Linked DNA regions of Desulforamulus hydrothermalis Lam5 = DSM 18033. The protein of the gene in region 1 binds, or shares a complex with, the protein of each later gene. Links are inferred from orthologs where the notes say so. Each region holds a gene or a part of one and is shown on either strand. Other genes may lie near its edges.

Region 1 (4,383 bases):
AATTGAGGCGCTGGTGGAAGTGCGGCGCCGCGGGGCCGGGGGGCTGTCGGCAGGCGGTGCGGCACTAACGGCTCACGGCCTGTTTGGTCTGGTGACTGTTCTGATCAGCAGCATTACCGGGCTGTGGCCGGCAGTGGCCCTGGCCTACCTGGCTCATGCCGCCTGGAATCTGGCAATCATTTATGCCGCCAGACGCTTGACGGAACGGTAATTACCGGATATAATTTGCCTGCCAATGGGCATATATAACGTATATAATAATGGCATGCCGCCCGGTAGGAAGAAGAGGGTCAATCTCCCGCCCCGTCCTCAACCGGGCTGACGTCATTTGCACTGCTGTTTATCTGACTTACAGTTAATCCGATATTTTCAGTACGGGTACAGACAGGAGAACACATGAAAGGATTATTGCGGCCGTTAGAGACAACAATTGAATATCAAAATCTGCTGCAGGGTTTACAAAAGGGTTTTACCCAGCAAATGGTGTTTGGTTTGGCCGGTTCCCAGCGCAGTTATTTGTTTGCCGGTTTAGCAGAGCAGCGCCGGACGGTTTTGATTGTGATGCCGGGGGAAGCCGAAGCAAATGCCCTGGTGGACGACTTAACCTCTCTGCTGCCGGACAAACCGGTGCTGTTCTTTCCGGTATGGCAGCTGTTGCCCTATCAGATATATGCCCATAGCAATGATGTGCTGGCCCAGCGGTTGCGGGTATTAAACAAACTGGCGGCCGGTCAACCGGCAGTGGTTGTTACCTCGGTGGAAGCGTTGTTAAGGCGGCTGGCACCGCCGGCTGTGCTGCGTCAAAGCAGCCTGCAGCTTGTCCTGGGACAAAGAGTGGACCCGGAGAGTTTGCATCGTCAACTGGTTGACCTGGGCTACGAGAGAGTGGATCTGGTGGAAAGCAGGGGGCAATTTTCCAGCCGGGGCGGCATAACAGATATTTTTCCCATGATTGCAGCGCATCCCGTTCGTATTGAATTCTTTGACGATGAGGTGGACTCTGTCCGCCATTTTGATGTGGCTACCCAGCGTTCGCTGGATAAATTAAAAGCCATAGACATAACCCCCTGCCGGGAACTGGTGGTAACTGCGGAAGGGTGGCAGCGTTGCCTGGATAATTATGAGCAGGAATACAAAAACCAGCTTAAAAAATTACAACGTTCCGGCTCGGTGGATGCAGTTCACCAGCTGGCGTCCCAGGGAGCCGTGCTGCTGGAGCAAATCCGCCGCCGGGTGCCCTTTGCGGGAATGGAACAACTTCTTTCTTATTTTTACCCGCAGCCGGTTACCTTGCTGGACTATTTTGTGGACACGCCGCTGGTGCTGGTGGACGATCCCCTGCGTTGCAAAGAAGTGGCAGATACCATTCTTAAAGAAAGAAACGAAACCTATATTGACCTGCTGAATAAAGGCAAGGTACTGCCCGGCCACCTTCACAGTTATTTGGAATGGCGCCAGCTGCTGGCACCGCTGGAACGGCTGCCTGGCATATACTGTTCGTTTTTGCCCCGGCACCCGCAATTTTTACGGCCGCAAAACGTCGTCAACTTCCCCGCCAAAGCCATGCACAGTTTTTTGGGGCATACAGAAGTGTTGGCGGATGAAGTGCGTCACTGGCGACGCCGCAATTATGCGGTGGTTTTGCTGGTGTCGTCCGAAGAAAGGGCGGCCAACCTGCTGAACCTGCTAAGAGATGCTAAAATCGATGCCTTCTGGGTAAAACAACTAAATAACGAAGTAAAGGAAGGCAATGTGGTCATTACAGTAGGGCAGTTGGCCGGCGGGTTTGAGTTGATATCCGCCCGCCTGGTGGTAATAACTGATGCAGAGATTTTCGGGCAGCGCAAGAAGAGCCGGAAACACCGGGCCAGACGGGACAGGCCGGAGCCCCTGGCAGACTTGAAGCCGGGCGATTATGTGGTGCATGTCAACCACGGCATCGGACGCTATCTGGGTATCATAACACTGGACATCGGAGGGCTGCAAAAAGATTACCTGCAGGTGCAGTATGCGGGTGAAGATAAGTTATATGTGCCTACCGATCAAGTGGGGATGCTGCAAAAATACCTGGGAGCGGAAGCAGACCACCCCAAACTGTCCCGCCTGGGCGGCAGCGAATGGGCAAAAGCCAAGGCCCGGGTTAAGGAAGCAGTGCGTGATATGGCCCGGGAGCTGTTGGAGCTTTATGCGGCTCGCCAAACCGTGCAGGGCTATGCTTTTTCTCCGGACACACCCTGGCAGGCGGAGTTTGAGGCACAGTTTCCCTATGAAGAAACACCTGATCAGTTAAGGGCTATCCAGGAAGTAAAAAGAGATATGGAAAAACCCCGGCCCATGGACCGCCTGCTTTGCGGTGATGTGGGCTACGGCAAAACCGAAGTGGCACTGCGGGCAGCCTTTAAGGCAGTGATGGATAATAAACAGGTGGCTGTACTGGTGCCTACCACCATCCTGGCGCAGCAGCACTACAACACTTTCCGGGAACGGTTTGCCAATTACCCGGTGCGCATTGAAATGTTGTCCCGCTTCCGGACGCCCAAAGAACAGCGGCAGGTACTGGCGGGGCTGGCCACCGGTGAAGTGGACATTGTAATTGGCACCCATCGCTTGGTACAGGATGATATATATTTTAAAGACCTTGGTTTGCTGGTGGTGGATGAAGAGCAGCGCTTCGGTGTTATGCACAAGGAAAAACTTAAACAGCTGCGCCAAAATGTAGACGTCTTAACCCTGACAGCCACTCCCATACCCCGTACGCTGCACATGTCGCTGGTGGGGGTACGGGATACCAGTGTGCTGGAGACCCCGCCGGAGGAACGCTTCCCGGTGCAAACCTATGTGCTGGAAGAAGACCCGGTGTTAATCAGGGAGGCGATCCGGCGGGAGCTTAACCGGGGCGGCCAGGTATATTTTGTACACAACCGGGTGGTTGACCTGGACCGGCTGGCCGGCTGGCTGCAGGGGCTGGTGCCCGAGGCGCGCCTGGGTGTGGCTCACGGCCAGATGAAGGAAGATGAATTGGAACAAATCATGCTGGAGTTTATGGACGGGGCTTATGATGTTCTGGTGTGCACCACCATTGTCGAAACCGGCCTGGATATTGCCAATGTCAATACCTTAATTGTTAAAGATGCCGATCATTTCGGTTTGGCTCAATTGTACCAGTTGCGGGGGCGGGTGGGACGAACCAACCGGCTGGCATATGCCTATTTTTTATTCCGGCGGGACAAGGTATTAACCGAAGTCAGTGAGCGAAGACTGTCTGCCATTCGGGAGTTTACCGAGTTTGGTTCCGGTTACAAAATAGCCATGCGGGATTTGGAAATCCGGGGTGCCGGCAATATTCTGGGAGCCCAACAGCATGGCCACATTGCTGAAGTGGGTTTTGAAATGTATTGCCGGCTGTTGGAGGAAGCCATCCAGGAGGCCCGGGGCCATAAAACGGAGCAGGTGGTGGATACCGCTGTTGAACTGCCGGTGGAAGCCTACATCCCGGATACCTATGTGCCGGACGGCAACCAGAAGGTAGAGCTTTACCGCCGCCTGGCGGCCATGCAGGAAGTATCTGAGCTGGCTGACCTGGAGGACGAACTGGTGGATCGCTACGGCGATCTGCCCGACAGCGTTCGCTGCCTGTTGCTGGTGGCTCAATTAAAGATGGCCGGCAGGCAGTTGCACATTAAGAGCATCAGCCGCCCCCAGGGTTACTACCGGCTGTTGTTTGCGCCCGATGCGCCCCTGGACGGTGAAAAGCTGGTGGCCATCAGTGAAAAGTATAAAAACAATGTAAAGTTTCATAACTCGCCGGAAGGCTTTGAAATTAAGCTGATCAGCCGTGAAAAGGGTGACCTCAGCCTTAGAAAACTGGAGCAATTATACTCTTTCCTGGGCCGCCTGAAATAACTTGCCGGCCTGTGCCGATCGTTGTATAATGGCGGTATCATGCAGAAGGGGGACATTGTGGTGAAAAACAAATTATTTTACGGGGGACTGATGCTGCTGTTCAGCCTGGTTTTGTTTGTTGCCGGCTGTGCCAACAACAAAGCCAATGTGGTAGCGGTGGTCAACGGGCAGGAAATTACCCGTCAGGAGCTGGACAAGCAGGTTAACGCAGCTGCCAAACAATTCGGCATAGACTTGCAGAACCAGGAATTCAAGGATATGAAGGAGCAAATAGAGCAAAACATATTGGAAGAAATGATTCAGCAAAAGTTAATCATACAGGAGGCCGAAAAGCAGAAGCTGCTGCCCGCCAAAGAAGAAGTTGACCAAGAATTAAAAAAGATAAAAGACAGCCTGGGTAAAGAGGAAGACTTTAAAAAAGCCCTGGCGGAAGCAAACATGACAGAGCAGAATGTAAGGGATAATATTGTGTTAAGGCAG
Region 2 (3,635 bases), on another replicon or contig:
CGTTCGCCCTTGGGGTCGCCTCAAACGGGCCCTCCTGGCCCGGTTCGGCTGGCGCCCACGTCCTGTGGGCGCCGCCCCAAGGGCTCCTGCGCTCATCCAGTGCTGTTACCGGTGCTTCGCCAAGTCGCTGGCAGGGGATCATAAAACCACCTTATGTTTTTACGGTTTCTCAACTTTATCTGCGCCCTGTGGGGGACGGTTTGGCACCGTCCCCCTTTCCCGTCAGTTACTGCGCCAGTACCGGTTGCAGGAAGCGGCCGGTATAGGATTGGGGCACCCGGCAAATTTCCTCCGGCGTGCCGGCAGCCACCAGCGTGCCGCCTTTGTCGCCCCCTTCCGGGCCCAGGTCGATGATGTAATCGGCTGTTTTAATGACATCCAGGTTGTGCTCAATCACCACCACCGTGCTGCCGTTGTCCACCAGGCGGTGCAGTACCTGCAGCAGCCGGTGGATGTCGGCGGCGTGCAAGCCGGTGGTGGGCTCATCCAGAATATATATGGTGCCGCCGTTGCTGCGCCGGCTCAGCTCGCCGGCCAGTTTAACCCGCTGGGCTTCGCCGCCGGACAGCTCGGGCGCCGGCTGGCCCAGCCGGATATAGCCCAACCCCACGTCCTGCAGGGTTTGCAGGCGGCGGTGAATCTTCGGTATGCTGGCAAAAAACTCCACCGCTTCATCCACTTCCATATCCAGCACATCCGCTATGCTCTTGCCTTTATATTTAACCTCCAGGGTTTCCCGGTTGTAACGTTGGCCCTTGCACACCTCGCAGGGCACATAGACATCCGGCAGGAAGTGCATCTCAATTTTAATAATACCGTCCCCCTGGCAGGCCTCACAGCGGCCGCCCTTCACATTAAAGCTGAAGCGGCCGGGTTGGTAGCCCCGGGCCCGGGACTCGGGCAGCTGGGCGAACAACTCCCGGATGTCGTTAAAAACCCCGGTATAGGTGGCCGGGTTGGAACGGGGCGTGCGGCCGATGGGCGCCTGGTTGACATCAATAACCTTTTGCAGGTGCTCCAGGCCCAGGATGCCCAGGTGTTCGCCGGGCTTGTCTTTGGCCCGGTGCAATTTCTGGGCCAAGGCTTTATACAAAACCTCATTTATCAGGGTGCTCTTGCCGGAACCGGATACACCGGTAACGCACACAAACATGCCCAGGGGAATGGTTACGTCGATGCCCTTCAGGTTGTTGGCCGCTGCCCCCTGGATAACCAGGCTCTGCCCGTTGCCCGGGCGGCGCCGGGCCGGCACCGGAATCCTGCGGCGGCCGCTCAGGTACTGACCGGTGAGGGAGGCCGGCTCCTGCATAATATCCTCCGGCCTGCCGGCCGCCACCACCCGGCCGCCGTGCCGGCCGGCACCGGGCCCCATATCAATGATATGGTCGGCCACCCGGATGGTGTCTTCATCGTGTTCCACCACAATCAGGGTGTTGCCCAAATCCCGCAGCCGCTGCAGGGTGGCAATCAGTCTTTCATTATCCCGCTGGTGCAGGCCGATGCTGGGCTCGTCCAGAATATACAGCACTCCTGTCAGGCCGGAGCCAATTTGCGTGGCCAGCCGGATGCGCTGGGCTTCACCGCCGGACAGGGTGCCGGCAGAGCGGCTTAAGGTTAAATAATCCAGGCCCACGTTGACCAGGAAACCCAGCCGCTCCTTAATTTCTTTCAGAATCTGCCGGGCAATCAGGCGTTCCCGTTGGCTGAGCCGCAGGCTGTTAAAAAAATGCAGGGCTTCCGCCACCGGCAAGGCCGCCACCTCGGCAATATTTTTGTCCCCCACTTTTACCGCCAGGGCTTCCGGCTTCAGGCGGGCCCCCTGACAGGCGGGGCAGGGCTTGATGCTCATATATTTTTCAAATTCTTCCCGCATGGCCTCGGATTGGGTTTCCCGGTAGCGGCGGGACAGGTTGCCGATAATGCCTTCAAAGGGCACCTCATAACGGTGCACATGGCCGTAACTGTCGGTGTAGTGAAACTTTACTTTTTCCTGGCCGGTGCCGTATAAAATAACCTGCAGCTGCTTTTGAGTAAGCTGTTCCACCGGGGTATCCAGGCTGAATTGGTACTTTTCGGCCAGGCCCGCCAGGTAAGCCGCCGCCACCTGCCCTTTATGCCAGCCTTCAACAGCCCCCTGCCGGATGCTCTTGCTCTTGTCCGGGATAATTAAATCCGGGTCGAACTCGTGGTTAAAGCCCAGGCCGGTGCAGGCCGGGCAGGCCCCGTGGGGGTTGTTGAAGGAAAACAGCCGGGGGCTGATTTCGCTGATGTTAATGCCGCAGGTTGGGCAGGCAAAGTTCTCGGAGAAGATATATTCCGGGCCGTCTGTCACCGCTGCCACAGCCAGGCCGCCGCTTTGCTTGAGGGCGGTTTCCAGGGAGTCGGCCAGCCTGGTTTCGCAGCCGGGGCGGATGATTATGCGGTCCACCACAATATCAATGCGGTGCTTCTTTTTCTTGTCCAGGGCAGGCACTTCGCCTATTTCGTAAAGCTCCCCGTTAACCCGCAGCCGCACAAAACCGTTGCGGCGGATATCCTCCAAAACCTTGGCATGCTCGCCCTTTTTGCCCCGCACCACCGGGGCCAGCAGCTGCAATCTGCTGCCCTCGGGCAGCGCCATCAGTTGATCCACCATTTGCTGGACGGTTTGCCGGGCTATGGGCTGGCCGCATTTAGGGCAGTGGGCCCGGCCCACCCGGGCAAACAGCAGCCGCAGGTAATCGTAAATTTCGGTCACTGTGCCCACGGTGGAGCGGGGGTTGTGGCTGGTGGTTTTCTGGTCAATGGAAATGGCCGGCGACAGGCCTTCGATGTAGTCAACATCCGGCTTGTTCATCTGCCCCAGGAACTGCCGGGCATAGGCAGACAGGGATTCCACATAGCGCCGCCGGCCTTCGGCGTAAATGGTGTCAAAGGCCAGGGAGGATTTGCCCGAGCCGGACAGGCCGGTAATCACCACCAGCTTGTCCCGGGGGATGACCACGTCGATGTCTTTCAAGTTGTGGGAACGGGCGCCGCGAATAATAATTTTATCTTGCATGACTAACTCCTCTTTAAATTAAGCAATGGCTGTCGGGAACCGCAATCCACTTACCAATATACTTAAAAGAAAGCAAAAAGGCAACCGGACCCAGAACATTTGTACGATATTTGTAATAATTATGTTAATTATTGACAGTTTTCTATGCCTAATACTCTACCTCCGGCAGTGCCGGTTTAATTTCTTTGGCACCCCGCAGCTGCAGCCGCAACTCGATAATGGCATCCCGCAACTGGGCCGCCCGCTCAAACTCCAGGTGCCGGGCCGATTCTTTCATTTCCTTTTCCAGTTGAGCAATCATCTTTTTAATGTCGGCTTTGCTCATTTTGCCCGCTTTGTTCTTGGCCAGATAAGGGGCCGGCTGTTCGGCCGCCCGGGTGGCCTCAATGACATCCCGCACCGCCTTGCGTACGGTTTGCGGCGTGATGCCGTGCCGCTCGTTATATTCGGTTTGGATGCGGCGGCGGCGCTCGGTTTCGCTGATGGCCCGGCGCATGGATTCAGTCATTTTGTCGGCATACATAATCACCTGGCCCTCCGCATTGCGGGCGGCCCGGCCGATGGTCTGGATTAAGGAGCGCTCCGACCGCAAATA

What was found.
Region 2: the proteins of mfd (region 1) and uvrA are in contact, whole or in part, in a crystal structure (PDB 4DFC), measured with the Escherichia coli proteins. The link is inferred for Desulforamulus hydrothermalis Lam5 = DSM 18033 from one-to-one orthologs.

What each region holds. Positions count from the first base shown.
Region 1 is NZ_CAOS01000011.1:166,618-171,000, forward strand. Bases 33-4,103 are described here. They hold mfd (transcription-repair coupling factor), read left to right. Parts: upstream 33-396; coding sequence 397-3,903; downstream 3,904-4,103. Other genes in these bases: DESHY_RS09030 (hypothetical protein), read left to right, coding at 33-211; DESHY_RS09040 (peptidylprolyl isomerase), read left to right, coding at 3,964-4,103. Outside these bases: more of DESHY_RS09030, read left to right, coding at 1-32; more of DESHY_RS09040, read left to right, coding at 4,104-4,383. UniProt on the Escherichia coli protein: Couples transcription and DNA repair by recognizing RNA polymerase (RNAP) stalled at DNA lesions. Mediates ATP-dependent release of RNAP and its truncated transcript from the DNA, and recruitment of nucleotide excision repair machinery to the damaged site.
Region 2 is NZ_CAOS01000003.1:570,970-574,604, forward strand. The notes cover bases 27-3,349. They hold uvrA (excinuclease ABC subunit UvrA), read right to left. Parts: upstream 3,041-3,349; coding sequence 227-3,040; downstream 27-226. Other genes in these bases: uvrB (excinuclease ABC subunit UvrB), read right to left, coding at 3,189-3,349. Outside these bases: more of uvrB, read right to left, coding at 3,350-3,635. UniProt on the Escherichia coli protein: The UvrABC repair system catalyzes the recognition and processing of DNA lesions. UvrA is an ATPase and a DNA-binding protein. A damage recognition complex composed of 2 UvrA and 2 UvrB subunits scans DNA for abnormalities.